2 regions of the Mesorhizobium sp. M1182 genome follow, and region 2 is predicted to be linked to the other one. Evidence: riboswitches for the same ligand, from Rfam matches in the RefSeq annotation. Region 2 holds a riboswitch; the other holds the start of a gene.

Region 1 (15,475 bases), on a different contig from region 2:
CGTTCGGACATCACGCCTCCCTGCCAGTTGCCGCTGCCATCACGGTGTGCTCGTCAACGCCACCGGTGAATTCCGCTACATTGCGCCCCTGGCGCAGCACCACGATGCGATCGCACAGGCCAATCAGCTCCGGCATTTCGCTGGAGGCAACTAGGATGCCCAGGCCTTGTGCAGCCAACTGCCGCAGCCGCTGATAGATCTCGCCCTTGGCGCCGACATCGACGCCGCGAGTCGGCTCGTCGAGCAGCAAGAGCCGGGGATTGCCAAGCATCTCCTTGGCCAGCACCACCTTCTGCTGGTTGCCGCCGGACAGCGCGCCGACCGCGATGTCGGGATTCTTCGGCCGAATGTCGAACTGGCCGAACGATTGTTTCACCGCCTCGGCCTGGCGGCCCGGTGACATCAGTCCGCCCGGCGATATTCGCCGGATCACCGACATGACGAGGTTGAGGCCAACCGCCATCCTCAGCATTAGGCCACTGCCACGGCGGTCGTCCGTGACGAAGGCGATGCCGGCAAGGCGCGCGGCTCTGATCGAATCAAGCTTGACCGGACGGCCGGAAATGACCACGCCGCCCTCCCATTGGCCGGAAAGGCCGGTGCCGTAAAGCGCGCTCAGGAGCTCGGTGCGCCCTGCCCCCATGATGCCGGCCAGCCCGACGATCTCGCCTTCATGCACCTCGAGTGAAAGCCCTGTCGGGGCCTGCCAGCCGGCGCTGTCGCGCGCTAGCTGGAAGCTGGCATTGCGCAGGCTGAGCAGAGCCCGGCCGACGGCCGTGGTGCGCTGGGGATAGAGTTCGTCCAGTGGGCGCCCGACGAGCAGCCGCACCAGTTCGGCCTGCGGTGTGTGCGGATCGGTGATGCCAGCTACACGTCCGTCCCGCATCACCGTCACCCGGTCCGCGATCTGCGGCACTTCCTCCAGACGGTGGGAGATATAGACGATGCCGACGCCACTGACGGCGAGCTTGCGCATGATGTCGAACAGCCTCTCGACCTCGCCCACCGTTAGGGCCGCCGTCGGCTCGTCCATGATCAGGACCCGCGTCGCATAGGACAACGCTTTGACGATCGCAACGACCTGGCGTTGCCCTATCGAGAGGTCGCCGACTAGCCCGGCGGGATCGATAGCCAGTTCGATAGCTTGCAGACGCTTGCGAGCTTCGCGGCGCATCCCCGCCACATCGAGCAGTCCGCCCGAGCGCATCAATTCGCGGCCAAGGAAGAGGTTTGACGCGACATCGAGCGTTGGAACGAGATCAAGCTCCTGAAAAATGGTCGCAATTCCGGCCGTCTGCGCCTCGCGCGGGTTGTTGAACCGCACCGGCTTGCCGTCAATCTGGATTGTACCTTCGTCGGGTGCGTAAACTCCCGACAGCAGATTCATCAATGTCGATTTGCCGGCGCCGTTCTCGCCCAGCAGGGCGTGGATCTCGCCTGGCTTGAGATCAAAATCGACACCGCGTAGTGCCTGAACGCCGCCGAAGCGTTTCACGGCCCCTGTCACCGATAGAAGCGGCGCGCTCATGCCGGCCTCCCGCAGGATTGACGGGCATGCAGCGTCGCCTGAAGCCGCACCGAGCGGGGCTCTGTATCCGTTGATGCAATTCGGGCGCTAAGCAGCGATGCGGCCTGCCGCCCGATTTCGGCGCAAGGCTGCGCAATAAGGGTCAGTTGCGGCTCAAAACAATCGGCCCATTCGAAGTCGTCAAAGCCGACAAGTGAAAGATCCCGAGGTATTTCGAGACCTTTTTCGCGAACCGCTCGGACCGCTCCGATCGTCGCCATATTGTTGCCGGTGACCAAGGCCGTAGGCGGCGAAGGCAACGACAACATCGCGCGGGTCGACGCCGTAGCGCTCGCCGTGTCGACGTTCCCTGGCTGCAGATATTCCGACACGTAGGCAAGTCCGTTAGCCATCAAAGCTGACTTGAACGCATCGATACGTTCGCGAGTCGTAGCAAGGCCCGGCTGCCCTGCAATGAACCCAATCCGCTGATGGCCGAAGGATGCGACGTGATCGATAAGAGCGCGCATCGCAGATTGGTTCTCAACGCCGATCTGGTCAAATCGTTCGTCGGCAAACCGGTCGATCAGAACGCAGGGAACCATTTTCTCGGCAAGGTAATTGGTGGCTCGCTCTGGGGCACCCGAGGGCGCCAAAATAACGCCGTCAACACGTCGTTGATGGAAGGCGCGAACGACCGCAAGCTCCCGATCAGGATCGTCCTGCGTGTCGGAAAGGAAAACCATGAGGCCAAGACGCGCGCATTCCGCTTCCACGGCACAGATGATGTCAGTGAAATACGGGTTCGAGATCGCCGAAATCGCCAAGCCGACGCTGTTGGTTGAAGCGACCTTGAGGGAACGCGCCAGCCCATTGGGCTGATATCCAAGCAAAGCAATCGCTTCGTTAATGGCTCTCGATTTCGCAGGCGAGACAAAGCGCGTGCGGTTGATCACATGTGACACCGTTGAGACCGACACCCCGGCACGACGGGCTACCTCAACCATCGTTGCCATTGCGGCTCAAACGGAGTGCTACACGCAAGCGCTCCTCCCTGATGTTGCGCTTTAAACCCGCTCTGTCCTGGCGGATACAATAACCATAGTGCCATCGAAACGTTTGCGCAATCGATTCGATAGTCGTTTTGATCTAATTAGACTAATGTTGTCTGGAATGGAGCAAAGCAGACATACGACGTCCGCTCGCTCACCACCCGAACTTTGTGGGCACGTTTAGGAACGGTGCGCGAGCAGATACCAACCCGTCGGAAAGATCACGGTCCCGAGAGACGCTTCAATCTGGCGTCACGCACCTTATCGGCTCGCTGGCGGCACTGGCGGGACATCGTCGGCTATCTCCTGCCTGAGCCTTGGTCCTTTGCTGAGCCGGCGACCGAGCGCATCGACGAAATTGTCGTAGCGCTGCAAGCCCTTGGCGCGCGCCTCCGCTTGCGCCGATTCCGGCAAGGCTGGAGTCGAGTTGAGCCAAAACCGGACGAACAATGCTAGCGTCTCAATAGCAATTCCGACGTCCCGCTCGACCCGCTGCACGCGTCGATCGATCTGGTCGAGGCGGCGAGTGATCGCCGCTTGCTTTCGTTCTTCGGCATCAGGCGACAGGAACGACGCGAGCGCAGCCTCGGCGACCAGTGACAGCGAGACCTCGCGCCGCCCAGCGTAATCCGCCAGTGCCCTCATTATGTCAGGGTCGAGATAGGCAGACAGACGTCTTTTCTTGGCGTTCTTCATGCGCTCAAAGCTCAATGCCATCATTGGGGTCAAGGGCGGCCTGACGAGCTGCGCGTCTCATGGCTTGATCGACACTGCGGCGACGAACGGCGTCATCATCGGGCTCGTCCCTGTCGAGGTCGAACTCATCGTCGCAGCGTGCCGTTCGTTCCGGCGCGATGTCTTCGTGTTCGGGAAGCTCGGGCTGGCGGCGAATGCCGCCATTGGCCGGATCCTCGTCCTGCTGATCCCTGGCAAGCCTCAGCTTGCGAGATTTGCCTTCCGGCCCAGCAAGAAGTGTCGTGTCGGTCCAGTCGTCAGGGCGAGCGTTCTGCGTTGTCCCTCCGGTCCTTGGTGGCGGCAAGACACGCTCGGCAAGACGCGGGTCGGCAAAGTAGCGTGCCTTCTTCGCCCGGATTGGGAACTGGCCCGAGATCATAATGATCGCCTCGGTCGGCGGCAGTTGCATGATCTCGCCCGGCGTCATCAGTGCACGCGCCGTTTCCTGCCGCGAGACCATCAGATGCCCGAGCCAGGGCGACAATCTGTGCCCCGCATAGTTCTTCATGGCGCGCAACTCGGTCGCGGTCCCCAGAGAGTCTGAGACGCGCTTGGCCGTCCTTTCGTCATTGGTGGCGAAGCTCACCCGCACATGACAATTGTCGAGGATGGAATTGTTCGGTCCGTAGGCCTTCTCGATCTGATTGAGCGATTGTGCAATCAGGAACGACTTGATGCCATACCCGGCCATGAAGGCCAGCGCGCTTTCGAAGAAATCGAGCCTGCCGAGCGCGGGAAACTCGTCCAGCAGCATCAAAAGACGCTGCCGGTGATCCTTCGCGTGAAGATCTTCGGCGAGCCTGCGGCCGATCTGGTTAAGCACGAGTCGCATCAGCGGCTTTGTGCGACTGATGTCCGATGGCGGTACGACCAGATAAAGCGTCGTCGGCCGTGCCTCCTCGACAAGGTCTGCGATCCGCCAGTCACAGCATGACGTCACCTTGGCCACAACTGGATCGCGGTAGAGGCCCAGAAAACTCATGGCTGTCGAGAGCACGCCGGAACGCTCGTTCTCGGACTTGTTAAGCAGTTCCCGAGCAGCCGACGCCACGACGGGATGCGGGCCTGCATCACCCAAATGCCGCGTCAGCATCATGGCGCGCAGCGTTGCCTCGATTGGCCGCTCTGGATCGGAAAGGAAGTTCGCCACGCCTGCGAGGGTCTTGTCTTTCTCCGCATAGAGCACGTGCAGTATTGCGCCGACCAGCAACGCATGGCTGGTCTTCTCCCAGTGGTTGCGGCGTTCCAATGTGCCTTCTGGGTCGACCAGGACATCCGCCACGTTCTGCACATCTCGAACTTCCCATTCGCCCCGTCGCACCTCCAGCAGAGGATTGTAGGCTGCTGATCCAGCATTGGTCGGGTCGAACAGAAGCACGTGGCCGAAACGGGCCCGCCATCCGGCCGTCAGTTCCCAGTTTTCGCCCTTGATGTCGTGGACGATTGCCGAACCCGGCCAGGTCAGTAGTGACGGCACGACCAGGCCGACGCCTTTGCCGCTTCGGGTCGGTGCGAAACATAGCACGTGTTCCGGACCGTCGTGGCGCAGATAGTGTCGGCCCAACATACCCAGGATCACCCCATCCTGACCGATCATCCCAGCGGCCTTGATTTCGTCTCGCGTCGCCCAGCGCGCCGAGCCGTAAGTCGTGGTGTCCTTTGCCTCGCGCCCCCGCCACAGCGACATCCCGATCGCTGCGACGATAGCCATGAGGCTTCCGCTCGCCGCAATCGCCGCGCCCTCCAGGAAGACCTTCGGCGCGTAGGCGTCGTAGAAAAACCACCACCAGAAAAAGGCTGGCGGCGGATAAACGGGCTGTCCAGCCAATTCGAACCACGGCGGACCGAGTTGGCTTTGAAAGCCGAGCCGCCCTGCCGTCCACTGTGTTGCTCCCCATGTCGTCGCGACGACGATCAGAAAGGCGGTGAGTATCTGGCCCCATAAAACCTTGCTTGCCGGCATCGATCGTTTCCCAAATGGATGATCGGAACAACCGAAAAGCTCGAATTCCTAAATCCGCAAGAAGAAAGGGGCGGTCGAAGCAGCATGGCGTACCCGGACGTGGAAAGACTTGCCCGATGCGGGCTCGAATGTTGAACGAGCATCGGGGGGCTGCTTTCTTCTGGAGCCGTTGAGCCGCTACTTTGCCCAATGATAATTAGTTGTCTCGGCTCAGATGGCATTTGACGAGATGGACGGGTTCTTGGAGAACCGCGGATTGCCCACGACCAAATGAACAAGAGCCCTCAGCGGCGCGCCGAGCCGGAGAACGCTCTAGTCCCGGCAAGTGGTGGTCAGCCGGAATTGCCGTTCTGCTGAGCTCGAATCTTACCGCCTCCCTGATCGGTAGCGCGATAGATCCAGAGCCGACTCGATGAGCAGACCCATCAAGTCTGTTCAATTTTGTTAATCAATTCAGTCACATAAACTATTGCCATGGACTTTCGTTGGAACTGTCGCGCGCGCCGGCCTCACGGGTCGCGGAATCTATTGGGCCGCACCAAAGTTCCAGATGTCCCGATGCAGGCGCCACGTCCCGTCGTCCCCTTTTTTCCAAACGACAATGTACTTGCCCGCAACGGTGGAAGGGGCACCGCCTTTGCTCGGCACACCGAGCGTAAATGCGCCAACTTCGTAGGCGAGATTCCCGCTCTCTTCCACTTCCAGCGCCTTCAGGGTGAGATTCTTCATCCCGGCCTTGATTGCGCCCTGCCAGAATTCTTCCACGCCCTTGCGGTCATCGACGCGTTTGCCGTCGGGTGGCAGCAGGGCGGCATCGTCGGTATACATTTGACCTACCGCTGCTGCGTTTCCGCTGTTGAAGGCGTCCATGAATTTTACCAACGCCGCTTCGATGTCCTCACGAGCCGAGTGGGCGGCCGCAGACAATGCAGACGAAAGAAGCAGCACAGCAGCAAATGCAAATGACTGAACCAGTCTCATTTCGTCCTCCCTTGCGTGCCCGACATGCCCACCCGATGAATAGCGCCGACCCAAGGGCGCCGCGGCGCGTTCGATGGCCAGGCGCGTATTTTATTAGACTTATCTGATATGACGGCGCAAGCGCAACTGCGACCCTCGGAATGACCAGCGTAGCAGCTGCCGGAGAACTTCAAAGCGGCGGCTACCGCCTCACTGCCCTCCTCGTCTCGACGAAAGAGTTCGTTCGAATGATGCTTTTCCGTGGCTTTGCTCGCAAGTTTTCGTCAGCCAGCACAGGGCCTCCTCTTACGGTCGCTGGTCGTCAAGGCCCAGCGGCCACTAGCTGACAGTCCCCCCCGTAGCCAAGCCGCTGGGCCCCTCGACGTGGGGAACGAGCATTGGAGACGATGTCGCGCTTTCCGTTACAGCCCGAAGGCGGGTGACAGATGACCGCGTCAGCCTCTCCACTCCGAGCTACGATTTCACGCATTCGATCAGGCACAGCTCTCTCGGGCACCAAGCATGAGTCAGCTCCCGAATGAGCAGGTGCCGCCCAGTTCAGCTTCGGCCCTTGCGCGCGCAAAGTATTGGGCGAGATCGATCGGCAGTCCGATCGGCAAATTGGGGCAGCGATGGCGAGAATGAATGCCAGGAACTTCCCTTCGGTGCCGCTTCGTCGATCTGTTTGCCGAGAAGACGCGCGCTGCGTGCCGCCCCCCATACCGCAGAGAACTCACTTCAGGTCACACACACACACGACGCCACCGAGATCCTGCATCACTTTTCTACTCCGACGCCGCCACGTCACCAAGATCAGTCGCGAGCGTGATCGCGGCTATCAAATCGGGATCGCGCACCGGAGCGCTCTATGAGTGAGCCCCGAACGGCGCGCTCGAGCAATCCGGCTCGACGTAAGGCGGGCCATCCGTGCCGGCCTCGTGACTAAGACGGGCGAATGGCGGTTCCTGGACTCACCTTTTTGGTCTGAAGTCGCTTCCTTGAGCCGGTGGCGGAGTTCTTGCTTGATCGACCTCAGCACTGTTTTAGAATCGGTTTTCGGAAAATTTGTCTTGTGGCATCATTTTTCATGGGATAGGATCATTTTTCATAGGTTTTGCCGACTAAACCAAAATTCAATGGAAGGATTCGCGTTTCATGCCTGCGGTGCAACAGCACCAATTTTCAGGTCCTGTTACCGTTTTTCAGGAAATCCGCCTTCCTGAAACGGCGACCCCGGCCGGGTACAGCGCCCTGATCGGAGCCTACAGGCTCGCCGCGCCCTTGCCCCGTAGGTTGTTCGCCACTGGCGAGCATCATCGCATTACCGAACGGGATGGCTGGCGGATCATGACCCCCCGCCATGCCCCAAATCCTACCCTCGAAGGCCACCTGACCTTTGCGCTCAAGTACGAGGGACTGGACCTTGCCGTCCTCAAGCGGCTGTTCCAAGTGACCGGTCCCGCGCCGATCGAGGCGCTGGTCCGTGAAAGCCCGACCGGCAGTTATGCCCGCCGCATCTGGTTTTTATATGAATGGCTGAGGGACGCGCGTATCGATCTGCCGGACGCGGAGGCCGGACGATACATTCCGGTTGTCGATCCCGAGCTGCAGTGGCCCGGACCCGACAAGACCGCTTCGCGCTATCGCGTAAGGGACAATCTCCCCGGCACGCGTGAGTTCTGCCCTCTGGTGTTCCGCACCAAGATTCTCGAAAAATTCATCGGCCTTGAACTACCGCGGCGCGCGGAGGCAATCGTAGCGGACGTGCCGCGCGACCTCCTTGCTCGGACCGCCGCCTTTCTTTTGCTCAAAGACTCGCGATCAAGCTACGCGATCGAGGGCGAGCACCCGCCGCAAGATCGCATCCAGCGCTGGGGCCGCGCCATCGGCGAAGCCGGCCGCTGGCCGATCGATCGCGATGAGCTGCTGCGCCTGCAAAGAATTGTACTTGGTGACGCTCGTTTCGTAAACCTTGGCTTCCGAAAAGAAGGAGGTTCCGTCGGTGAGCATGATCGAGACAACGGTACGCCCTTGCCCGATCACATCAGCGCTCGGCCCGAGGACCTGCCGCGGCTAATCGATGGAATGGCGGCGTTCGATCAGGGCCCCGCGCAAAAGCTTGATGCAGTCGTAGCCGCCGCAATCCTCGCCTTCGGCTTTGTCTATATTCACCCGTTCGAGGACGGAAACGGCCGCATTCACCGCTACCTAATCCACCACGTCCTTGCCATGCGCGGCTTCAATCCGCCGGGAGTGGTCTTTCCCGTCTCGGCCGCGATCCTGGACCAGATCAACGAGTACAGGGGCGTGCTCGAGAGCTATTCGCAGCGCCTTCTGCCGTTGGTGGAATGGGAACCGACGCCGCAATTCAACGTCCGGGTGCTGAATGACACCGGTGATTTCTACCGGTTCTTCGATGCAACCCCGCACGCCGAATTCCTCTATGCTTGCGTTCAGCGGACGATCGAACGGGACCTTCCCGAGGAAACCGCATTTCTGCAGCGCTACGATCAGTTCCGGCAGCAGGTGGACGCCTTTATCGACATGCCCGAGCGGTTGACCGATCTGCTCTTCCGTTTTCTTCACCAGAATGATGGCCATCTATCGAACCGCGCGCGCGAGAAGGAATTCGCCGCGCTGACCAGTGACGAGGCAGGAAGAATCGAGGCGATCTACGCGCAAACCTTTGGTGCCCATTGAAGGTGTGATCATCAGGATCGATTTTAGTCCGACGGTTTGCGATTCCCTTGTCCCTGCCTTCATCTCCGATGCTTGACTTGTCGCCGAGACATGCACGATTTTTTCCGCACGGTCTGACCGGCCGCCGATCAGCCGCGGCCAGAACGCGCTTGACAAACCGGAGCGGTCCCGTCCAACCTCACGCATTCACCAGGGGAGTCCCGGCAAGGGGCTGAGATACTGCTGGCTTTCGCGGCGCAGTGACCCGTTGAACCTGATCCAGTTCATACTGGCGTAGGGACGGTGCAAGCGCTTTGCGGGAGTTTACGCCCGAGGTCCTGTTTCGGCAGGTCGACAGAAGCGTCTTTTCATCCTTCCGGCACAGAACTGGGTCTCCAATGCAACGAGCAAAGGAGCCTCAAGATGAATGCCCTCACCCCCGCCGTCTCGACGGGACCGCTGCCTGCCTCACGCAAAATCCACAAATCCGGTACCATCCACCCGCAGCTCAGGGTGCCGATGCGCGAAATCTCCGTCCATCCGACGGCAGGCGAGCCGCCGGTGACCGCTTACGATCCGTCCGGCCCCTATACCGACCCGACTGTCGAAACCAGCATCGAAAACGGCCTTGCACGGCTTCGCCATGAATGGGTCACCGCGCGCGGCGATGTCGAAGCCTATGACGGCCGCCACGTCCGGCCAGAAGACAATGGGTTTGCGGCAGGCGAGCGCCTAACACCGGAATTTCCAGTCCGCAACCGGCCACTCCGGGCCCAGACCGGCAAGGCGGTGACACAGCTTGCCTATGCGCGCGCTGGCATCATCACGCCCGAAATGGAGTTCGTCGCCATCCGCGAGAACCTTGGTCGCGAGATCCTGCACGGCAAGCTTGAGCGCGACGGCGAGGCCTTCGGCGCGGCGATCCCCGACTTCGTCACGCCTGAATTCGTCCGCCACGAGGTGGCGCGCGGACGCGCGATCATTCCCGCCAACATCAATCATCCCGAGAGCGAACCGATGATCATCGGCCGCAATTTCCTGGTCAAGATCAACGCCAATATCGGTAACTCCGCCGTCACATCGTCGATGGCTGAAGAGGTCGAAAAGATGGTGTGGGCGATCCGCTGGGGCGCCGACACGGTGATGGATCTGTCGACCGGCCGCAACATCCACAACATCCGCGAATGGATCGTGCGCAACTCGCCGGTGCCGATCGGCACGGTGCCGCTCTACCAGGCGCTCGAAAAGGTTGGTGGCATCGCCGAGGACCTGACCTGGGAGGTCTACCGCGACACGTTGATCGAGCAGGCCGAGCAAGGCGTTGACTATTTCACCATCCACGCCGGCGTGCGGCTGCATTACATCCCGCTGACCGTTGACCGGGTCACGGGTATCGTCTCGCGCGGTGGCTCGATCATGGCAAAATGGTGCCTGCACCATCACCGGGAAAGCTTCCTCTACGAGCACTTTGCGGAGATCTGCGACATCTGCCGCGCTTATGACGTCTCCTTCTCGCTCGGCGACGGCCTTCGTCCCGGCTCGATCGCCGATGCCAACGACGCGGCGCAATTCGCCGAGCTGGAAACGCTCGGCGAGCTGACGCAGATCGCCTGGGCGAAAGATTGCCAGGTGATGATCGAGGGGCCCGGCCACGTGCCGATGCACAAGATCAAGGCGAACATGGACAAGCAGCTCGCCGTCTGTGGCGAGGCGCCGTTCTATACGCTTGGACCGCTGACGACCGACATCGCGCCGGGCTACGACCACATCACTTCCGGCATCGGCGCGGCGATGATCGGCTGGTTCGGAACGGCCATGCTCTGCTACGTCACGCCCAAGGAGCATCTCGGCCTTCCCGACCGCGATGACGTCAAGACCGGCGTGATCACCTACAAGATCGCAGCGCACGCGGCCGACCTGGCGAAGGGCCACCCGGCGGCGAAAGTCAGGGATGACGCCCTTTCCCGCGCGCGCTTCGAGTTCCGCTGGGAGGACCAGTTCAACCTGTCGCTCGACCCCGAAACCGCACGGTCCTTCCACGACCAGACCTTGCCCAAGGAGGCGCACAAGCTGGCGCATTTCTGCTCGATGTGCGGACCGAAATTCTGCTCGATGCGTATCTCTCACGACATCCGCGCCGAGGCACAGAACGAGGGCATGGCGGCGATGGCGGCGAAATACCGCGAGGGCGGCGATCTCTACGTGCCAGCGGACGAGACCGTCGCACCGCTCACGCCTCAGCCAGGTAAGCCGTCATGAAGGTGCTGATAAAGGGGGCCGGCGTCGCCGGCCTCACCGCCGCCTTCGAACTCGCCGCCCGCGGCGCGACGGTCACGGTCGCCGAGATCCGGCATGGCCTTGGAGGCAATGCGTCGTGGTTCGCCGGCGGCATGCTGGCGCCATGGTGCGAGCGTGAAAGCGCCGAGCAGCCGGTGCTGGACCTTGGACGTGACGCTGCCGACTGGTGGGATGCGGTGCTGCCGGGTCAGGTGACACGGGGCGGAACACTTGTCGTGGCCGCCCCGCGTGATGCCGGCGAGCTCGACCGCCTCGCCAGCCGCACGTCGGGCCATCGGCGTGTCGACGAAGACGAAATTGCGCTCCTGGAGCCCGACTTAGCCGGCCGCTTTCGCCGCGGATTGCTCTTTCCCGATGAGGGCCATCTCGATCCGCGCCAGGCGATGGCAGCACTTCATGACAAGCTCGCAGCCATGGGTGTCAAATTCCACTTCGGCACCGACGCCCGGCATGTTTCCGGTTTCGATCGTCAGATCGATTGCACGGGAATGGCAGCCGCCGATGACAGGCTTCGCGGCGTTCGCGGCGAAATGCTGATCCTAAACACGCCAGACTTCTCGCTGTCGCGCCCGGTCCGGTTGCTGCATCCGCGCTTTCCGCTCTATGCGGTACCGCGTGCCGACGCCCAGTTCATGATCGGTGCGACGATGATTGAAAGCCGGTCCGCCAGACCGGTCACGGCGCGCTCCATGATGGAGCTTCTGGGTACCGCCTATGCCCTCCATCCGGCCTTTGGCGAGGCCGAGATCGTTGAAACCGGTGTCGGCGTCCGTCCAGCCTTTCCCGACAATCTGCCGCGCGTCGAAATGAGCGGAGACACCGTCGCGATCAACGGGCTCTATCGCCATGGCTTTCTTCTCGCCCCCGCCATGGCGCGCCTGGCGGGCGAAATTGTCTTCAATCACGACAAACCCGTGGAGCTTGCTCATGAAACTGATGGTCAACGGCAAAGTGCATGAGGTTGCCGCCACCACGCTGGCCGAGCTGCTTGCCGCGCTTGACTATGAGGGCGATTGGCTCGCGACCGCGGTCAACAACGACCTCGTGCACAAAGCCAGCCGGGCGGAATTCCAATTGAACGACGGCGACCGGATCGAAATCCTCTCGCCCATGCAGGGAGGCTAGCATGTTCGATCTTCTCGGGACGACGCTTCCCTCCCGCCTGCTTCTCGGCACCGCTCAATATCCTTCGCCGGCCATCCTTGCCGATGCAGTCAGGGCATCGGGCACCTCGGTGGTGACCGTCTCGTTGCGCCGTGAAATGGCAGGCGGCAGGGCTGGCGAAAAATTCTGGTCGTTGATCCGGTCGCTTGGTGTCAGAATCCTGCCCAACACTGCTGGCTGCCACTCCGTCAAGGAAGCGGTCACGACCGCACAAATGGCGCGCGAAGTCTTCGGCACGCCCTGGATCAAGCTCGAAGTGATCGGCAATCACGACACGCTGCAGCCGGACGTGTTCGGTCTGCTCGAAGCCGCCCGCATCCTGTGCGAGGACGGTTTTGCGGTGTTCCCGTATACTACCGACGACCTTGTCGTCGCCGAGCGGCTGCTTGCGGCGGGCTGCAAGGTCTTGATGCCCTGGTGCGCACCGATCGGTTCCGCCCTCGGGCCGGTCAACATCATGGCGCTGCGCTCGATGCGCGGACATTTCCCTGATGTCCCGCTGATCGTGGATGCTGGTCTCGGACGGCCATCGCACGCGGCAACAGTCATGGAGTTCGGCTTTGATGCCGTGCTCCTGAACACAGCGGTCGCCAAGGCGGCCGATCCGGTCGGCATGGCGCGTGCGTTCGGCAAGGCGGTCGACGCCGGTCGAGAAGCTTTCAGCTCGGGGATGCTCGAACCCCGCGACGTCGCGGTGCCATCGACACCAACATTCGGCAGGGCGGTTTTCTCATGAAGCTCGATCCCTTCTACCTGATCGTCGACAGCGCCGCCTGGATCGAACGGCTGGTGCCACTTGGCGTCAAGCTGGTTCAGTTGCGCATCAAGGATAGGGACGAGGCCACGCTGCGGACGGAAATCCGCCGCGCGAACGGCGTCTGCGCGGTCCATGGTTGCCAACTGATCGTCAACGATTATTGGCGGCTCGCCATTGAGGAAGGCTGCGACTTCGTCCATCTCGGCCAAGAGGATTTGGCTGCGGCCGACCTGCTGGCGATTAAGTACGCCGGATTGAAGCTCGGGCTCAGCACGCACGATCATCTCGAACTGGAAACGGCCATCGCTGCCGAGCCCGACTATATCGCGCTCGGCCCCATCTATCCCACCATCCTGAAGCAGATGAAATGGGCGCCGCAAGGGCTCGAGCGGATCAGCGAGTGGAAGCATCGAGTGGCGCCGATCCCATTGGTCTCCATCGGCGGCCTCAACCCCGACCGGCTCGACGGTGTCTTCGAGGCTGGTGCGGACAGCGCGGCGGTGGTCACCGACATCACGTTGAATGCCGATCCCGAAGCGCGCACGCGAGAATGGATCGAAAAGACAAAGCCATGGCGCTGAGGCGAGAACCGCATGTGCTCGTGGTCGGCGGATCAGACCCCAGCGGTGGGGCTGGAATTGCACGTGATATCGAGACGATCTCTTCCATTGGCGTGCGCACCTGCCTGGCTGTCACAGCGCTGACGGTGCAGACGCACGAAGCCGTAATGGAAATCCATCCTTCGCAGCCCGATCTTGTGGCCGATCAGATGTGCGCCGCGCTACAGGCCAACAAGGTGGCGGCAATTAAGATCGGCATGCTCGCAACGGCTGAGATCGTCGTTGCCATTGCCGGCGTGCTGCGCGAAAATCCGCAGGTGCCGGCAGTGCTCGATCCGGTGCTGGCCTCGAGCTCCGGCCGGGCGCTTCTGGAAGCAGGTGCCATCGCTGCCATGAGGCGCGACCTGATGCCGCTTTGCTGCCTTGTGACCCCCAATCTCCTGGAGCTGGCGCTCCTTGTTGGTGCGGAACCGCCAGCCGACGAGAGCGACGCGGTGAGACTGGGACGGAAATTGCTGGCAGCCGGCGTGCCGGGCCTGCTGATCAAAGGGGGCCACGCATCAGGACCTCGATCAACCGATATTCTGTTGCGTTCCGATCAAGAACCAATCCGCTTCGACGCACCTCGTCTTGTCGCATCAATGCGCGGGACGGGTTGCATGCTGGCTAGCGCGATTGCGGCGCATCTGGCGAAGGCGAAGCCGCTCGAAGACAGTGTGCGCGAAGGCAAGCGGCTTGTCTTGGCCATGTTTAAGAAGAATGCAGCAGACCGACGAAATTTGTAAGATTTTCCAACTCTCGAAAGACACGCCTGCCTCTCGCGGGTCCGGGCTGGTAATTTACCCTCGTAATTCACCTCACTCGACAGGAGTAGTTTGACGGCCTCGCCAGGCGGCGACCGCGAGATCAACGATGGCGAGGCGGCCGTCGTGCGCCGTATCTAGTGCGTTGTGTGGCATCCTTTCCTCCCATCCGACTGCGATCCTGGAATTCACCTTGGTCGCGAGCTCCTGCTAAACGATGCCCCTCGACGGGAGCGGTCGATCCCGCGTCTCGGCTGCGGCGGCGCTAGGCTGACGCTCCTTATGCCGTCCTGTTGAACCGGACTCGGGATCACGAACTGCTCCATGCGGCACTCGTTGACAAGCCTGCCGTGATATGAACAGGATTATACAGGATCACTGAACAGGTACCCATATGAAGCGGCGCTCGGTTCAACTGTCTCCCGGCACGGGCAAGCCCGAACAGATCGCCACCGTTCTCGAACATGAAATCCGCTCCGGTGTTCTCGGCTTCGGCGACCGGCTGCAAAGCGAGAACAAGCTCGTCCAGCGTTTCTCCGTCAGCCGCAACACCGTCCGCAAAGGCCTCGAGGAACTGTCCAACCGCGGGCTGATCACGACCAAAGTCGGCATCGGCTCTTTCGTCACCTTCGATGGCAAGCCCGTTGATGACTCCATCGGTTGGTCGCGGGCGCTCGCCAACGCCGGCGCCAACGCCGAGACGCGGACGCTGCGGCTCGAGGTGATCGAGGACCCCCGTCTTGCCGCACTGCTTGGTATAGAAAACCCGTTTTTCATCGCTGTCGACCGGGTGCGCACCAATGCCAGCGACGGCCACGCCATCTCCATCGAGCGCAGCCGCCTGCCATTGTCGCCGGAACTGGAGGACGTGCCGTTGCGCGGCCTGCGCGAAGGCTCGCTGCACCAGACGCTGCGCGGCGCGGGCCTCGTTCCCGACCATGGCGAGGAATGGGTCGGCATCGAAATGCTCAACGCCGAGGACTCTGCAATCCTCGGT
Region 2 (15,475 bases):
CGAGCACAAGCAGGTTTGCCGGCCGCGCCAAAACGCGGGCGAGGATCAGCCGTGCCCGCTCGCCGCCTGAAAGCTCGCGCACCGGCGTGCGCGCCTGTTCCGGCTTGAACAGGAAGTCTTTCATGTAAGAGACGACGTGGCGCTGCTCGCCATTGATGACGAGGTTCTCGCCGCGCCCGTCGGTGAGATACTGCGCCAATGTCTCCTGCGGGTCGACGGCTTCGCGCTTCTGGTCGAGCGTGGCGATCTCCAGATTTGTGCCGAGCCGCACCGTGCCCGCGTCCGGCTTCAATTCGCCGGTCAGCATCTTCAACAGCGTCGTCTTGCCGGCGCCGTTCGGCCCGACCAGACCGACGCGATCGCCGCGCTGGATGCGGGTCGAGAATCCCTTGACCACGGTCAGATCGCCAAAGCTCTTCTCGATGTTCTTGGCTTCGATCACCAGCTTGCCGGATTCGGCGGCGTCGCTGGCTGTCATCGTCGCCGCACCCTCGGCGCCGCGATGACCACGAAAGCGCTGGCGCATGGTCTGCAACTCACCGAGCCGGCGCATGTTGCGCTTGCGCCGCGCTGTCACGCCATAGCGCAGCCAGTGCTCCTCGCGGACGATCTGGCGACCGAGCTTGTGCTGCTCGCGCTCTTCCTCCTCCAGCACCGTGTCGCGCCATTCCTCGAAATAGCCAAAGCCCTTGTCGAGACGGCGGGTCTGGCCGCGGTCGAGCCAGATTGTGGCGCGTGACACGCGCTCGAGAAAACGGCGGTCATGCGAGATGACGACCAGTGCCGAGGAGGTGCGGGCAAGCTCCTCCTCCAGCCATTCGATGACCGAAAGGTCAAGATGATTGGTCGGCTCATCGAGGAGGAGAATGTCGGGCTCCGGCGCCATGACGCGGGCGAGGGCGGCGCGCCGCGCCTCGCCGCCGGAGAGGTCGTTCGGCCGTTCCTCGCCGGATAGGCCGAGATGCTCCATCAGGTAGGTGGCGCGGTAGGGATCGTCGGCCGGCCCGAGCCCCGCCTCGACATAGGCGCGGACAGTCGCAAAGCCGTCCATGTCGGGCATTTGCGGCAAGTAGCGCACGGTCGCCGATGGCTGGCGGAAGACTTCGCCGTCCTGCGGTTCGATCAGCCCGGCGGCGATCTTGAGGAGCGTCGACTTGCCAGAGCCGTTGCGGCCGACCAGGGCGATCTTGTCGCCAACTGAGGCTGTCAGGGCGGCACCGTCTAGCAGCGGCGTGCCGCCAAAGGTCAGCTTTATCCCGTCGAGATTGAGAAGCGGCGGCGCCATGTCAGCTTTCTGGGCTCAGCTTTCCGGAAGAGGATAGGGATGCGCGAGCAGCAGCGCGCGGCCGCTGGCCAGCGCGATTTCCAACCGGCCCCTGACCTCGTTGGAAATGGTCAGCGACGAGCCGAACGCAACCTCGACATGGTCGAGCGGCCATTTGGCGCCGGTGACTGTCAGGCCGGCGAGATCCGAAAAGCCGAGCACCGAAAACAGCGTGCCGTCGGCATAGTCGAAGCCAGTCTTTCCCGGCAGCAAGGGAATGCCTTCCTGTGCGCCACTGGTCAAAAGCACTTCCGTCCCGCCTTCCGCCAGCCGGACGCTCAGCGCCAGATGCAGGAAGATGTGGTCGGTACGTTTGCCGCCGAAGGCGCCTGCGAGCACAAGGCTGGTCGCACCGCGTTCGAGCGCGGCGGCGATAGCGAGTTCACCGTCGGTCTTGTCTTTTTCGGCAGGAAACACCTGCCGTGGCACGGCGGCCAGATCCTCCGGCAACTCGGCAGGCACGGAATCGAAATCGCCGACCCAGAGTTCCGGCCTCAGGCCCAGCATACGGGCATGGCCGATGCCGGCGTCGGCGGCGATGACGCGCGAGCCTTCGACCTGGCGGTCGAGCAGCGGCGTGCGGATGAGATCGCCGCCAAGCAGGATGGTGAATGTGCTCATATCTCGTGGCCCTTACCAGCCCTGCCCCGGAAACGGAAGATGAAACGGCAGACGAAACGGAAGGCTGGGCTTTGGATGTCCGGCAAACTTCCGCTTGCGCAGCACTTCGGCCGGGCCTATGTGTCGCAACGCTCTAACGGGGTGCCGGACGCGATCTTCGCGGACCGGCTGAGAGGCAAGACTGCCAACCCGCTGAACCTGATCCGGTTTGTACCGGCGGAGGGATTAGACGTTTCGGACAGCCCGACGCCTCAATTCCTTTCAACGCGAACGAAGGAGGCGCCGATGCGCAGTTTTTTCCACTCTCTTGTCTCAATTGTCCTGCTTGCGGCATCCGCGCTCGCCCTGCCAGGGCAGGCATCGGCACAGGATAGACTGACGGTCTATACCTATGAAAGCTTCACCGCCGATTGGGGTCCGGGACCGGCAGTGAAGAAGGCCTTCGAGGCCGAATGCAGTTGCGTCGTCGAATTCGTCTCGGTCGCCGACGGCGTGGCGCTGCTCAACCGTGTGAAGCTGGAAGGCGCCGCGACCAAGGCCGATATCGTACTTGGCCTCGATACCAACTTAACCGCCGACGCCAAGGCAACCGGCCTGTTTTCGCCGCACGGCGCCGTCTCGGGCGTCAATGTGCCGGGCGGCTGGAGCGACGATATTTTCGTGCCGTTCGACTATGGCTATTTCGCCGTCGTCTACGATACCGAAAAACTGAAGAGCCCGCCGAAGAGCCTCAGGGAATTGGTCGAGGGCGATGCCGGAGAGAAGATCGTCATCCAGGATCCGCGCACCTCGACGCCGGGCCTTGGCCTGCTGCTGTGGGTCAAGTCGGTCTATGGCGACAAGGCGCCGGAAGCCTGGGCCAAACTCAAGGCGAAGGTGCTGACGGTAACGCCGGGCTGGAGCGAGGCCTACGGCCTGTTCACCAAGGGCGAGGCGCCGATGGTGCTGTCCTACACCACCTCGCCGGCCTACCACATGGTCGCCGAAAACACCGAGCGCTACCAGGCGGCGTCCTTCGAGGAGGGCGAATATCTGCAGATCGAGGTCGCGGGGATCACCACCAAGGGTGCGAAGAACCCGCTGGCGGAAAAGTTCATCGCCTTCATGACCGGACCGAAATTCCAGGATGTCATTCCCGAAACCAACTGGATGTTCCCGGCCGGCAAAACCGACAAGCCGCTCAACCCGGCGTTCGACAAGCTGGTCAAGCCGACCAAGACCTTGCTGTTCAGCCCGGAAGACGTCGCGGCCAACCGCAAGGCCTGGGTCGATGAGTGGCTTGCGGCGATGAGCAGGTAGGGCTCAAGCCTCGTCGCATGTTTGCGCCAAGCCACCCCCCTCTGGCCTGCCGGCCATCTCCCCCTCAAGGGGGGAGATCGGCAGCTTTGTCGCCTCTCCTCGTCCTGCCACTTGTGAGATTGGCGAAGGCGGCTGAGTGCGCAATCTCCCCCCTTGAGGGGGAGATGGCCGGCAGGCCAGAGAGGGGTGGGCTCGGCCATTGTCAGGTGTTTCCTTCGATCAACACCTGTCGTAGCGTCGGGTAGCGCGACATGCGTACGCGTCATCCGGCCGATCCCCGCGTCACTGCCGGTATCGTCGCGCTCGCCGCCATCGCGCTGCTTATCGGCGGAGCATTCGCCGGGCTCCTCGTCGAAGCTACGCGCGACCTGTCCGGCGCCGCTTCCGCCTTCGATTCCTATCTCCTGCGTGTTGCCCGCTTCACGCTCTGGCAGGCTCTGTTGTCGACCCTGCTCTCCGTCGCACCGGCGCTGTTCGTCGCGCGCGCCCTGTCGCGGCATCCGCGTTTTTTCGGGCGAGGCTTTATCTTGCAGCTTTTCGCCGTGCCGCTGGCGCTGCCGGCCATTGTTGCCGCACTCGGTGTCTTGGCGCTCTATGGCCGCGCCGGCTATTTCGCCGGCACGCTGGGCGCGCTAGGCGGCCAGAGCTGGCCCGGCATCTATGGCTTGTCGGGCATACTCGTCGCCCATGTCTTCTTCAACCTGCCGCTGGCGACGCGGCTGTTCCTGGAGGCGTTGCAGACCGTGCCGGCTAACCAATGGCGGCTGGCGAGCCAGCTTGGCATGGGGGCTGCGCCGGCCTTCCGGCTGATCGAATGGCCGCCGCTGCGTGCGGCCTTGCCCGGCGTTGCCGGGCTCGTTTTCATGCTGTGCATCACCTCCTTCACCATCGTGCTTACGCTCGGTGGCGGGCCGCGCGCGACGACGCTCGAGGTTGCCATCTACCAGGCGCTGCGTTTCGACTTCGACCCGGCGCGGGCGGTGACGCTGACCCTGCTGCAGATTGCCCTGACCTTCGTCGTCGTGCTGGCACTGACGCGGCTTGGCGCCAATATGACCGGCGACGCCAATCTGCCGGTGGCGCCGCGCCGGTATTTTTCAGCCGGTGCGGCCGAGACCGTGCTGAACGCGCTGGCGATCGGGCTCGCACTGCTGTTTGTCGCCGGGCCGATGGCGGCCACGCTGGCAGCCGGGCTTGGCGCCGATCTCGGCCGCCTGGCCGGCGAGAGCGCGGTGCGGCAAGCGACGGCGACCAGTGCCGTGCTCTCCCTCCTGTCGGCGCTGCTCTCTGTGGCGTTGTCGCTGTCGCTGGTGATGGCGCGCCGGGCGCTGGCGCTCACCCGGCGGAGCGGCAGGAGGACGCTGCTCGAACACCTGGCCGACACCGGTGCGGGGTTCGTCCTGGTGGTGCCGCCCATCGTCATCGGTGCCGGCTGGTTCTTGCTCCTGCGCACCGTCGGCGATGTCTTTGCGATCGCCCCTGTCATGGTCGTTGCGGTCAATGCGGTGATGGCGATGCCGTTCGCCATCCGCGCCATCCGTCCTGCCTATGACGCGGCGAGCGAACGCCACGAACGGCTCTGCGCACAGCTTGGCATCTCGGGCTGGAACCGGTTGCGGCTGGTCGATTGGCCGTCGCTGCGGCGGCCGCTCGCCACCGGCTTCGCGTTCGCCATGGCGCTGTCGCTCGGCGAGCTCGGCGTCATTGCGCTGTTCGGCAGCGATTCCGTGCAGACCTTGCCCTATCTGCTGCTGGCGCGCATGGGCAGTTACCGCACCGAGGATGCCGCCGGCCTGGCGCTGCTGCTCGGCCTTGTCTGCCTGGCGCTGGTGTTGGCCGCGGACTGGCTGGGAAGGAGGGAGAAATCATGATGCCGATCAGCCCGGAACGGTCCATTTCGGTGGAAAAAGGCGCGGCCGTGCGGCTCGATAATGTCTCGTTCAGCTATGGTGAAACGCCGCTTATATTCGATGTCGATTTCCCGGCGTCGGAAATCACCGCCATCATGGGGCCGAGCGGTTCGGGAAAGTCGACGCTGCTCAATCTGGTGGCCGGCTTCGAGACGCCGCGGTCGGGCCGCGTGCTGATCGGCGGCGCCGACGTCAGCACTGCGCCGCCATCAGCGCGGCCGGTATCGATGGTGTTCCAGGAAAACAACCTGTTTGCCCATCTGTCCCTCGAGCAGAATGTCGGGCTCGGCCGCTCGCCTTCGCTCAGGCTGAGCGAGGCTGACCGCGCCGCAATCGCCGCAGCGCTGAAGCGCGTCGGCCTTGCCGGCAAGGAAAGCCGGCTGCCGCGCGAACTCTCCGGCGGCGAGCGGCAGCGCGTCGCGCTCGCCCGGGTCCTGGTGCGCGACCGGCCGGTGCTGTTGCTCGACGAGCCGTTCGCTTCGCTCGGACCGGCACTGCGCGACGACATGCTCGACCTGGTGGCCGACGTCCATTCGGAGCAGCGCATGACGGTGTTTTTCGTCACGCACCAGCCGGACGATGCGCGCCGTATCGGCCAAAACATGGTTTTCCTGGATGGTGGCACGGTTGCCGCGACGGGCACCGCGGCCGATTTTTTCGTCGGGGCTGGACCGGAGGCATTCCGACGCTATATCGGCTCGGGTCCGTTTGCGGCTGGATCACGAGATGTTGCCCGGAAGCGGACATAATTTATGGTCAAACCGGCGGAAGGCGAAGCGGCGCTTGCTTGCCATGGTCGAGGTAGTGTGGCTAGGTCCGCCAGGAGCTGGTCCGGCCTAGGCCGTGATTTGCCCTTGCTGCCTCGTATCTGTCGGACGCACGAAGGACGCCGTAGCACTTGATTTGCGCGTGATGCTTTCCGGAAATCGCGCCCGATTTTCGCGGTCACGTGCCAGGACTTGAAAGGAAGCCGATCTGCCGACCGGCATCGACAATCGGAGGGTGAAACCGCTGGCGCGCTTTCTGGCGCTGGCCGGTCTTGCCGTGGCGCTGGCAAGCTGCCAGATGTTCACGCCTCCCGACGTGCAGGAATCAGGCTTTCAGCCCTCAGACAAGCCGATCACGGTCGACAATGTCGCCGCCAACGGCAAGCTCGCTCAACTGGCGAAGGCGCAGCACCCGCGCATCCTCGCCACCTATGGCGGCGAGTATTCCGACCCCAAGCTCGAGCGTATGGTGGCCAAGATCGTCGGCAGACTGACCGTGGTGTCGGCCAACCCAACCCAGACCTACCGCATCACCATCCTCAACTCGCCCAACGTCAATGCCTTCGCGCTGCCGGGCGGCTATCTCTACATCACCCGCGGGCTGCTGGCGCTGGCCAACGATTCCGCCGAGCTTGCCGCCGTCATCGCGCATGAGATGGGCCACGTTACGGCCAACCACGGCCTGCAGCGCCAGCAGCTGGAAGCCGAAGAGGGGTTGGCGACCAAGGTCGTTTCGGACGTGCTCGGCGACAACCCGACGGCCAAGGCGGCGCTGATCCGCGGCAAGCTGAGGCTGGCCCAGTTCTCGCGCAATCAGGAGCTGGAGGCCGATGCCATCGGCATCAAGTCGATCGGCGAAGCCGGTTTCGACCCCTACGCCGCCGGCCGCTTCCTGCAGTCGATGTCGGCCTATACCGATTTCCGCTCAATCAGCGGCGCCACCGACGCCAGCCTCGACTTCCTGGCGACGCACCCCAACACGCCGCAGCGTATCGATCTCGCGCAGCGCCACGCCCGCCAGTTCGGCGCGCCTGGTGTCGGGTCGCGCGACCGCGATTCATTTCTTGCCGGCGTAGACGGGCTGCTTTACGGCGACACGCCGGAGGAAGGCTATGTGCGCGGCGAAACCTTCCTGCACCCTGGCCTCGGCGTGTCGTTCTCGGTGCCCAACGGTTTCGTCATCGACAATTCGGCGGCGGCGGTGACGGCGACCGGCCCGGGCGACATGGCGATCCGCTTCGACGGCGTTTCGATCGACAAGAACCGCTCGCTGACCGACTACATCCGCAGCGGTTGGGTTGCCGGCCTCGACGACAGCAGCGTGCGCCAGGAGACGATCAACGGCAACGAAGCGGCAACCGCGCATGCCGGCGCCGATGGCTGGCAATTCGACATTGCGGTGATCCGCGCCGGCGGCCAAGTCTACCGCTTGCTGACTGCTGCGCCGTCGGCCAGCACCTCGCTGAGCACGGTGGCGCGCTCGGTCAGCGGCTCGTTCCGCATCCTGAGTGCTGCCGAGAAGGCAGCACTGAAGCCACTGCGTATCCGCATCGTCACCGTGCAGCCCGGCCAGACGATGGGCTCCCTGGCCGCACAGATGGTCGGCGTCGACCGCAAGCTGGATTTGTTCAGGGTGCTCAACGCGCTGTCGCCGGGTGCCGCGGTTTCGGCCGGCGACAAGGTGAAGATCGTCACCGACAAATAGCAGACGACGCGATTCAGGCTGCGAGAAATTCCGGATTCTGCTTTACCAGCGCCGCCTTGAGCTTTTCCATGGCGCGCGCCTCGATCTGCCGGACACGTTCCTTGGAGATGCCGAGCGTCTCGCCGAGCGCTTCGAGCGTCGCGCCCTCGTCGCTCAGCCGGCGTTCCTCGATAATCCTGAGCTCGCGCGCATTGAGAGCGCCGAGTGCCGTCTTCAGCCACACCGAGCGGCGTTCGACGTCGATCGTATCGCCGACGACCTCATCGGGCAGCGGGTCATCCGAAACCAGGAACTCCATCCGCTCGGTTGCGCCCGCATCGTCGGCAAGCGGCGTGTTGAGCGAGCTGTCCGGCGCCGAAAGGCGGGAATCCATCATCGCCACATCGGCCTCCGATACCCCGAGAGCCGCCGACACTTCGCGGTAGAGCGTGGCATTCGACGTCTGCTCGGCGCCGTTTGCCAGGCGGGCGCGCAGACGCCGCAGGTTGAAGAACAGCGCCTTTTGCGCCGAGCTGGTGCCGCCGCGCACGATCGACCAGTTGCGCAGGATATAGTCCTGCATCGAGGCGCGAATCCACCAAGTCGCGTAGGTCGAGAACCGCACCTCGCGCTCGGGTTCGAAACGGGCCGCGGCCTCCAGCAGCCCGACATGGCCTTCCTGGATCAGGTCGCCCAGCGGAAGGCCGTAGTGGCGAAACCGCGACGCCATGGAAATGACCAGCCGCATATGCGCGACGGTGATGCGGTGCAGCGCGTGCTGGTCATTGTTCTCCTTCCAGCGCAGCGCCAGGAGATGCTCTTCGTCACGTTCCAGATAAGGGGCTTTCATCGCCGCGCGAACCATGGTCCGTCCTGCACTGTCTTCCATCATGCCGCGCTCCTGCTTCAGGCGTTGCGGTGCGATCGAATCGTGAGTTGGCGCCGATGGTTGAAATGGCGGCGCCGCGCCCTACAACAGCGAAGAACGTGCCATGCGGGGGAATGTTCCCCCGGACTGTCATGTCGATTGCGCTGTTCCAGGCGATTCGCCACCGGCCTTGACTCAGCCGGATGGCGCCGGAAGATGCTGGTTGAGAATTGGATTTCAAGGGCGCGGGATTTTTGAAATTCAGTTTCTTATTCTGGCATCGCGCATCTGTCATTTTCCGGCACTCGCAATGACGCCGGACACCGGCCAAGGACGGATCACAGAAAAATGAAATGGCTCAAATCGCTCATCATCGCCGGAACGCTGCAGGTTCTGGCCATCGCCGCCGGTCACGCCGGCGCCAATCTCGACCAGATCAAGCAGTCCGGCGTCTTCAAGGTCGGCACAGAAGGAACCTATGCGCCCTTCACCTATCATGATGCTTCCGGCGCGCTGGTCGGCTTCGACGTCGAGATCGCGCGGGCCATCGCCGAGCGCCTCGGCGTCAAAGCCCAGTTCCTCGAAGGCAAATGGGACGGGCTGATCGCCGGTCTCGATGCCAACCGCTACGATGCCGTCATCAACGAGGTCGGCATCACCGAGGCGCGCAAGGCCAAATATGACTTTTCGGATCCCTACATCGCCTCCAAGGCGGTGCTGATCGTGCGCGGCGACAACACCGACATCAAGGGTTTCGCCGATCTCAAGGGCAAGAAGGCGGCGCAGTCGCTGACCTCGAATTTCGGCAAGCTGGCTGAAACCAATGGCGCCGAGCTCGTCGGCACCGACGGCTTCGACCAGTCGATCCAGTTGCTTCTTACCGGCCGCGCCGACGCCACCATCAACGACAGCCTGTCCTTCCTCGACTTCAAGAAGCACAAGCCCGACGCCAATGTGAAGATTGCCGCCCAGGAAGAAAACGCCGACTATTCCGGCGTCATCGTGCGCAAGGGCGATCCGGAACTGGTGGCCGCCATCAATAAGGCGCTGGCCGACATCAAGGCCGACGGCACCTACAAGAAAATCGCCGACACCTATTTCGGCCAGGACGTTTCGAAGTAAAACGGCTTTCTCGTGTGGGCCGAACGCCGGCCCGCGTCGTTCATATCGCGGCGAGCTGTCTTTTGACGGCCCGCCGCTTTCGCGTGATATGAGCGACGGCAATCTGGCAAGGAGGAGCCTTCGTGCCGCACTGGCTGCAATTGATGCTGGAATCCCTGCCTACGCTGCTATGGGCTGCACTGATCTTCACCGTGCCGCTGACGCTGCTGTCGTTTGCATTCGGTCTTGTACTAGGCCTGGTTGTGGCGCTTGTCCGGCTGTTCGGTCCCAAACCGCTGGTCGCCGTGGTCCGCTTCTACGTCTGGATATTCCGCGGCACGCCGCTTCTCGTGCAACTGTTCCTTATCTTCTACGGCCTGCCATCGGTCGGCATCCTGCTCGACGCCTTTCCGGCAGCACTGATCGGCTTCACCTTGAACATCGGTGCTTATTCGTCGGAAATCATCCGCGCCGTCATCGGTTCGGTGCCGAAGGGTCAGTGGGAAGCGGCCTATTCGATCGGCATGACCTGGGCCCAGGCAATGCGGCGCACCATTCTTCCACAGGCGGGGCGCGTCGCCGTGCCGCCGCTGTCCAACACCTTCATCTCGCTGGTCAAGGACACTTCGCTCGCCGCCGCCATCACCGTGCCGGAGATGTTCCAGGCAGCGCAGCGCATCGTCGCCACCACCTATGAGCCGCTGATCCTCTATGTCGAGGCAGCGGCCCTCTATCTGATCATGAGCTCCGTGCTGTCGGCCTTGCAGGCGCGGCTGGAAACGCGGCTCAACCGTTATGGCGGCTTCCTGGAGGCGCGCGCATGATCGGCCTCACCAACATCGAAAAGCGTTTCGGCGACAATCTTGTGCTGAAGGGCGTGACCGTCACCATCGAGGAAGGCAGCGTTACGGCGCTTGTCGGACCGTCGGGCGGAGGGAAGAGCACTCTTTTGCGCTGCATCAACCTGCTCGAGCTCCCGACTTCAGGCACGGTACGGATCGGCGACGATGCACTCGAATTCCGCCCCGGCGGCAGGGTCTCGACCAGGGATATCCAGCGGCTGCGGCTGCAGACCGGCATGGTGTTCCAGAATTTCCAGCTGTTTCCGCATCGCACCGCGATCGAGAACATCATGGAGGGGCTGGTGACGGTGCTGAAATGGCCCAAGGAGAGGGCGCGCGAACGGGCGCGGGCCCTGCTCGAAAAGGTCGGCATGGCGCACAAGGCCGATGCCTGGCCGGCGACGCTGTCAGGTGGCCAGCAGCAGCGCGTGGCGATTGCCCGGGCTCTGGCGCCTTCGCCGAAAGTCCTGCTCTGCGACGAGCCGACCTCGGCACTCGATCCGGAACTGGCGCAGGAGGTGGTCGATGTGCTCGGCAAGCTCGCCAGCGAGGGCACGACCATGGCGATGGCGACGCATGATCTGCGGCTCGCCTCCAAGATCGCGCGGGAAGTGGTGTTCCTCGATGCCGGCAACATCGTCGAACAAGGCCCGGCCGCGGTGCTGTTCAGCAATCCGGAGCGCCAGCGGACCAAGCGGTTCATCGCCACGCTGAAGCACGAGGCGGAAAGGGAAGGCGGCGGCGAAGGTTAGATATGCCCGTCGCCGGTCAGCCAAAACAAAAAACCCGGCGCGAGGCCGGGTTTTTCTGAATTCGAAGACGAGAAAAGCTCAGGCGGCTTCTTCCTGCTCGGCTTCCTCGTTGTCGGCCTTAGCGCCGCGCTTCGGGCCCTTGTTGAGGTTCACCTCGATGAGGCGGACCGCTTCGGTCTCCGACATGCGGTTAACGGCCGCGATCTCGCGGGCCATGCGGTCGAGGGCCGCCTCGTAGAGCTGGCGCTCGGAATAGGACTGCTCCGGCTGGTTATCGGCGCGGTAAAGGTCACGCACCACTTCCGAGATCGAGATCAGATCGCCGGAGTTGATCTTGGCATCATATTCCTGGGCACGGCGTGACCACATGGTGCGCTTGACGCGGGCGCGGCCCTGCACGACCTTCAGCGCGCGCTCGACATAATCCTCTTCCGACAGCTTGCGCATGCCGATCGAGGTCGCCTTGGCGACCGGCACCTTGAGGCGCATCTTGTCCTTCTGGAAGTCGATGACGAACAGCTCCAGCTTGTGGCCCGCGACTTCCTGCTCATCAATCGAGACGATCTGGCCGACACCATGCGCCGGATAAACGATGTATTCGCCGGTCTTGAAACCGTGGCGCGCTGCGGTGGACTTCTTCTGCGGGGTGATCGTTGCCATTACGCCCTGAACTCCTTGTTGTGGTACCGGCATCGTGCCGGCCCGAACTCGTGCGACCGGGGTGACCGGTCCTTAGCCACACAACGATGAACTCACCGGAAAGGCCAGGACCGGCAAATCGCAACATTGCGACCGCCTGCCCCAGATCGCTCTGGTCCGGATTGAGAAATTCACCTTTCAGTGATTTGGGGCGTTTGCGCCATAAATCGACGTTGTGTCACCGGCATGTTTGGCTCATATAGCACAAAAAGTCGGAAGAATCAAGGTTTTGCTGCACGCGCGAAGGCCGCGCGCCGTCGCCGCCTGTCAAGGCAGTTAATGTATCACGTCTGTTACGCGGCGTCAGGCCGCCGCAGCCGGCAGGCTCGTCAGTCGCCTTCGCCGGGCTCCGGGGAGAAATATTTCTCGAACTTGCCAGTTTCGCCATCGAAATTTTTAGCGTCGGCCGGCGGCTCCTTCTTGGCGGTGATGTTGGGCCATTTCTCGGCATATTCGGTGTTGATCTGCAGCCATTTGTCGAGACCCGACTCGGTGTCGGGCTTGATTGCGTCGGCCGGGCATTCCGGTTCGCAGACGCCGCAATCGATGCACTCGTCCGGGTGGATGACGAGCATGTTCTCACCTTCGTAGAAGCAGTCGACCGGACAGACCTCGATGCAGTCCATGTATTTGCATTTTATGCAATTGTCGGTCACGACATAGGTCATTGGTCGGCTCCGGGACGTCCCATTTTGTTAGGCTTTTTTGGTGAGGTAACGCCTTTGTCCGCTGGTGGCAAGGGCGGCCCCTGCCAGCGGTGCCGCGGTTTCCGGAATGGAATTCCGGAAGGCCGGCAAAGCGGGCGTTCGACCTTGCTCAATCGTCGCCGAGCAGGTGGTCGGTCTGGCGGCGTTCCTTCTTCGTCGGGCGACCGCTGCCGGCCTCGCGCAACGGCGGCACCGCATCCGGAAGCGCCTCGCCCTTGGGCGCGGGGGGCGGCGACATGTCCTCGTAGAGCAGGCGGGCCTCTTCGGCCGGGCCACGCCGTACGCCGGTGCCAAGGACTTTCCAGACGAAGATCCGCCGCTCCAGCGTGATGGTCAAAACGTCGCCCGGCCGGACCGTATCGGAGGCCTGCGCTGCTTTGTCGCGATTGATGCGGACGCGTCCGGCGACGACCAGCTTGGCTGCCAGCGTGCGCGATTTTACCGCGCGCGAGAAGAACAGCCACTTGTCGATGCGCTGGCGGGCATCAGTGACCATTGGACGAGCAGCTTACTTCTTCAGCTGGTCGCGCAACGCGGCGAGCTTGGCGAAGGGCGAGTCCGGATCGAAGCGGACCGGGCGTTCCTCACGCGGCTTTGGCTGGAACGCCGGCTTTGCGCCTTGGGCGCCGCCTTTGCCGTCCTGCCGGCCAGCCTTCCAGTCGGGCCGGTTTTCGCGCCGGTCCGGGCGTTCACCTTGCGGCTTGCCGGCGCGCTGATCTGCCGCGTCGCCTTGCGGCCTGGGCTTGAACTTGCTGCGATCGAAGCGCGGCTTGCCGGCGCCGTCGCGCTGGTCGTGGCGCCCCTGACGGGCGGGCCGGTCGCCCGGCGTCGGTTGCCCGCCGGCATCTACCGGCGCATCGCTGCGGCTGTCCGGCGCAGCTTGACCATTGCGCGCGCGATTGTCCCGATGATTGTCCCGGGGGCGGTTGTCATGCTGGCGATGACGCGGGCGCTGGTCGAAACGACCCTGCCGCCATAACAGGATGGGTTTTGGCTCCTCGGCTTCTGGAGCAGCTTCGCCGGCGACGGCTCCTGCCGTCGCTGCAGGTTCGGCCGGCGATGCTTCCGTAGTGTCGGAAACCGGCGGTTCTGCCGGTGCCGCAGCCTCAGTTTCCGCCCCAGGTTCCGCCCTTGGCTCGGCCGTTGGTTCCGCAGGCGCTTCAGCAGTTGCCTCCGCGGCGGGCCGGGTCTCTTGCGTGACTTCTGCCTCAGCTTCAGGGGCTGGAGCTTCCGCGACAGGCTCTGCCGTCGCTTCGGTCACAGCTTCGGCCGCCGCCTCCGCAACAGGAGCCGCATCCGACACAGGTTCCGAAGCCTCCGCCGGCGGCTCTGCCGCGGCAGATGCTTCCGCCATCCTCGCCTGCTCGACGCGCGCAGTCGCTTCCGCCGCCTGCTTTGCAGCGGCAGCTTCACGCGCGGCATTGTCCTGTGCTTCGAGCCGCGCCTTGACCTCGGCCGCCGGTTTGGCATCGGCGCGATAGCCGAGTCCCTTCAGGATTTCTTCCATGTCGTCGGCGGTGGCGCCGAGAATCGACATCATCGGCGGCGTCACCATGAAGGACTGGCCGTCATAGGCGCCGTCGGGGCGAGGGCCGAGGCCCGGCTTCCAGTTGGTCGCCGGCCGGATCAGGTCGGCCAGCCGTTCGAGAATATCGACGCGTACAGCACGCCGGCCAAGATTGCGGTAGCCGGCAAGCTTGTAGAAGGTCTTGTCGAAGGTCGGATCGATGACCACCGAGGTGCGGCCGGAGGCCAGTGCGTGAACGACATCGCCGAAACCGGGCTTGTCCTTGCCGTCGTTTCTCAGCGCCCACAGCAGCGTTATCAGCCCGGCCGGCGCCGGCTTGATCAGCGCCGGCACGAAGACATGGTAGGCGCCGAAGCGCACGCCGAGACGGCGAAGCGCCGCGCGGCCTTCCTGGTCGAGCGATTTCATCTCGTCGGCGATGTCGCGACGGTTGATGAGACCGAAATGCTCGACGAGCTGGAAAGCAATGCCGCGGCCGATGCCGGTGATCTGCTCGGCATTCTTGAGGTCGACCAGCGGCTTCAGCAGGGATTCGATCTGGAAGTTTACGAAGCGCTCGGCGCGCGCCGCAACCTTGTCGCGTGCCGGGCCGGTGAGTTGCTCGTCGGCCAGCAGAACCAGACGCGGCTTCAAAGCGTCTTCGCCGGCGACCAGCGTGCCGATCGGCGCGCCGATCCAGCGCAGCGTGCCATCCGAACCCAGCGCGATGTCGCCATTGGCCGAGGCGCCGAAGCGCTCGGCCCGCGCCTCGAACTCGGCGGCAAGCGCCTTCTGCGCCGCCGCCCGCACCGCCTTGGCGTCTTCGCCGCCGGCGCTCTGGTCGGCGGTGAAGCGGAAACCTTGCAACTCGCCGACGTGATGGCCTTCGACGAGGACGGTTCCGGTTGGGCTGATTTCGGCTTCAGGCATCGTGTTTTCTCTAAGGCGCCGCATGAGGACGGAAGTCCTGCGGTCTACAAAACGTTTCGTCAACCGCTCATGCAGCGCATCCGACAATCTGTCTTCGATTTCGCGCGTCTTTTCCTGCCAGTGTGCCCGATCGGCCAGCCAGCCGGGCCGGTTGGAAACGAAGGTCCATGTGCGGATCTGGGCAATCCTGTGCGATAACGTGTCGATGTCGCCTTCGGTGGTGTCGGCACGGCGCACCTGCTCGGCCATGTAGTTCTCGTCGACATGGCCATGCCTGGCAAGGTCCATGTAAATGGAGGCAATCAAGTCGGCGTGCTGGGCCGGCGCGATCTTCCTGTAGTCGGGCAGCGCGCAGGCTTCCCACAGCAGCGCCACGCGCCTGGCATCGGTGGTGAGTGCCCGGACGTCCTCGTCGCGCGACAGATGCTCGAGCGCCTGTGCGTCTACTGCCGGCAGCGCGCGCG

The links. Region 2 has a riboswitch for thiamine pyrophosphate ahead of thiB (thiamine ABC transporter substrate binding subunit). Riboswitches for the same ligand answer to the same signal wherever they lie in the genome.
Region 1: linked by a shared signal. The riboswitch ahead of thiC (phosphomethylpyrimidine synthase ThiC) and the one ahead of thiB (thiamine ABC transporter substrate binding subunit) in region 2 are both predicted to bind thiamine pyrophosphate.

Annotation. Positions count from the first base shown of each region.
Region 1 is NZ_JAMYMD010000001.1:52,639-68,113, forward strand. Features, by position in the region: gene NKH33_RS00195 (ABC transporter permease) at 1-11, opposite strand, end outside; gene NKH33_RS00200 (sugar ABC transporter ATP-binding protein) at 11-1,528, opposite strand; gene NKH33_RS00205 (LacI family DNA-binding transcriptional regulator) at 1,525-2,523, opposite strand; gene NKH33_RS00210 (CopG family transcriptional regulator) at 2,821-3,255, opposite strand; gene NKH33_RS00215 (conjugal transfer protein TraG) at 3,260-5,257, opposite strand; gene NKH33_RS00220 (YybH family protein) at 5,783-6,238, opposite strand; gene NKH33_RS00225 (Fic family protein) at 7,373-8,917, shown strand; TPP riboswitch at 9,099-9,215, shown strand; gene thiC (phosphomethylpyrimidine synthase ThiC) at 9,320-11,155, shown strand; gene thiO (glycine oxidase ThiO) at 11,152-12,153, shown strand; gene thiS (sulfur carrier protein ThiS) at 12,122-12,319, shown strand; gene NKH33_RS00245 (thiazole synthase) at 12,321-13,094, shown strand; gene NKH33_RS00250 (thiamine phosphate synthase) at 13,091-13,696, shown strand; gene NKH33_RS00255 (hydroxymethylpyrimidine/phosphomethylpyrimidine kinase) at 13,687-14,460, shown strand; gene NKH33_RS00260 (GntR family transcriptional regulator) at 14,873-15,475, shown strand, end outside.
Region 2 is NZ_JAMYMD010000003.1:232,180-247,654, reverse strand. Features, by position in the region: gene NKH33_RS06170 (ABC-F family ATP-binding cassette domain-containing protein) at 1-1,285, opposite strand, end outside; gene NKH33_RS06165 (thiamine diphosphokinase) at 1,301-1,945, opposite strand; TPP riboswitch at 2,073-2,187, shown strand; gene thiB (thiamine ABC transporter substrate binding subunit) at 2,231-3,244, shown strand; gene thiP (thiamine/thiamine pyrophosphate ABC transporter permease) at 3,496-5,115, shown strand; gene thiQ (thiamine ABC transporter ATP-binding protein) at 5,112-5,903, shown strand; gene NKH33_RS06145 (M48 family metalloprotease) at 6,157-7,626, shown strand; gene NKH33_RS06140 (RNA polymerase factor sigma-32) at 7,640-8,497, opposite strand; gene NKH33_RS06135 (amino acid ABC transporter substrate-binding protein) at 8,822-9,595, shown strand; gene NKH33_RS06130 (ABC transporter permease subunit) at 9,718-10,398, shown strand; gene NKH33_RS06125 (amino acid ABC transporter ATP-binding protein) at 10,395-11,168, shown strand; gene NKH33_RS06120 (CarD family transcriptional regulator) at 11,247-11,828, opposite strand; gene fdxA (ferredoxin FdxA) at 12,197-12,535, opposite strand; gene NKH33_RS06110 (RNA-binding S4 domain-containing protein) at 12,684-13,070, opposite strand; gene NKH33_RS06105 (helicase-related protein) at 13,083-15,475, opposite strand, start outside.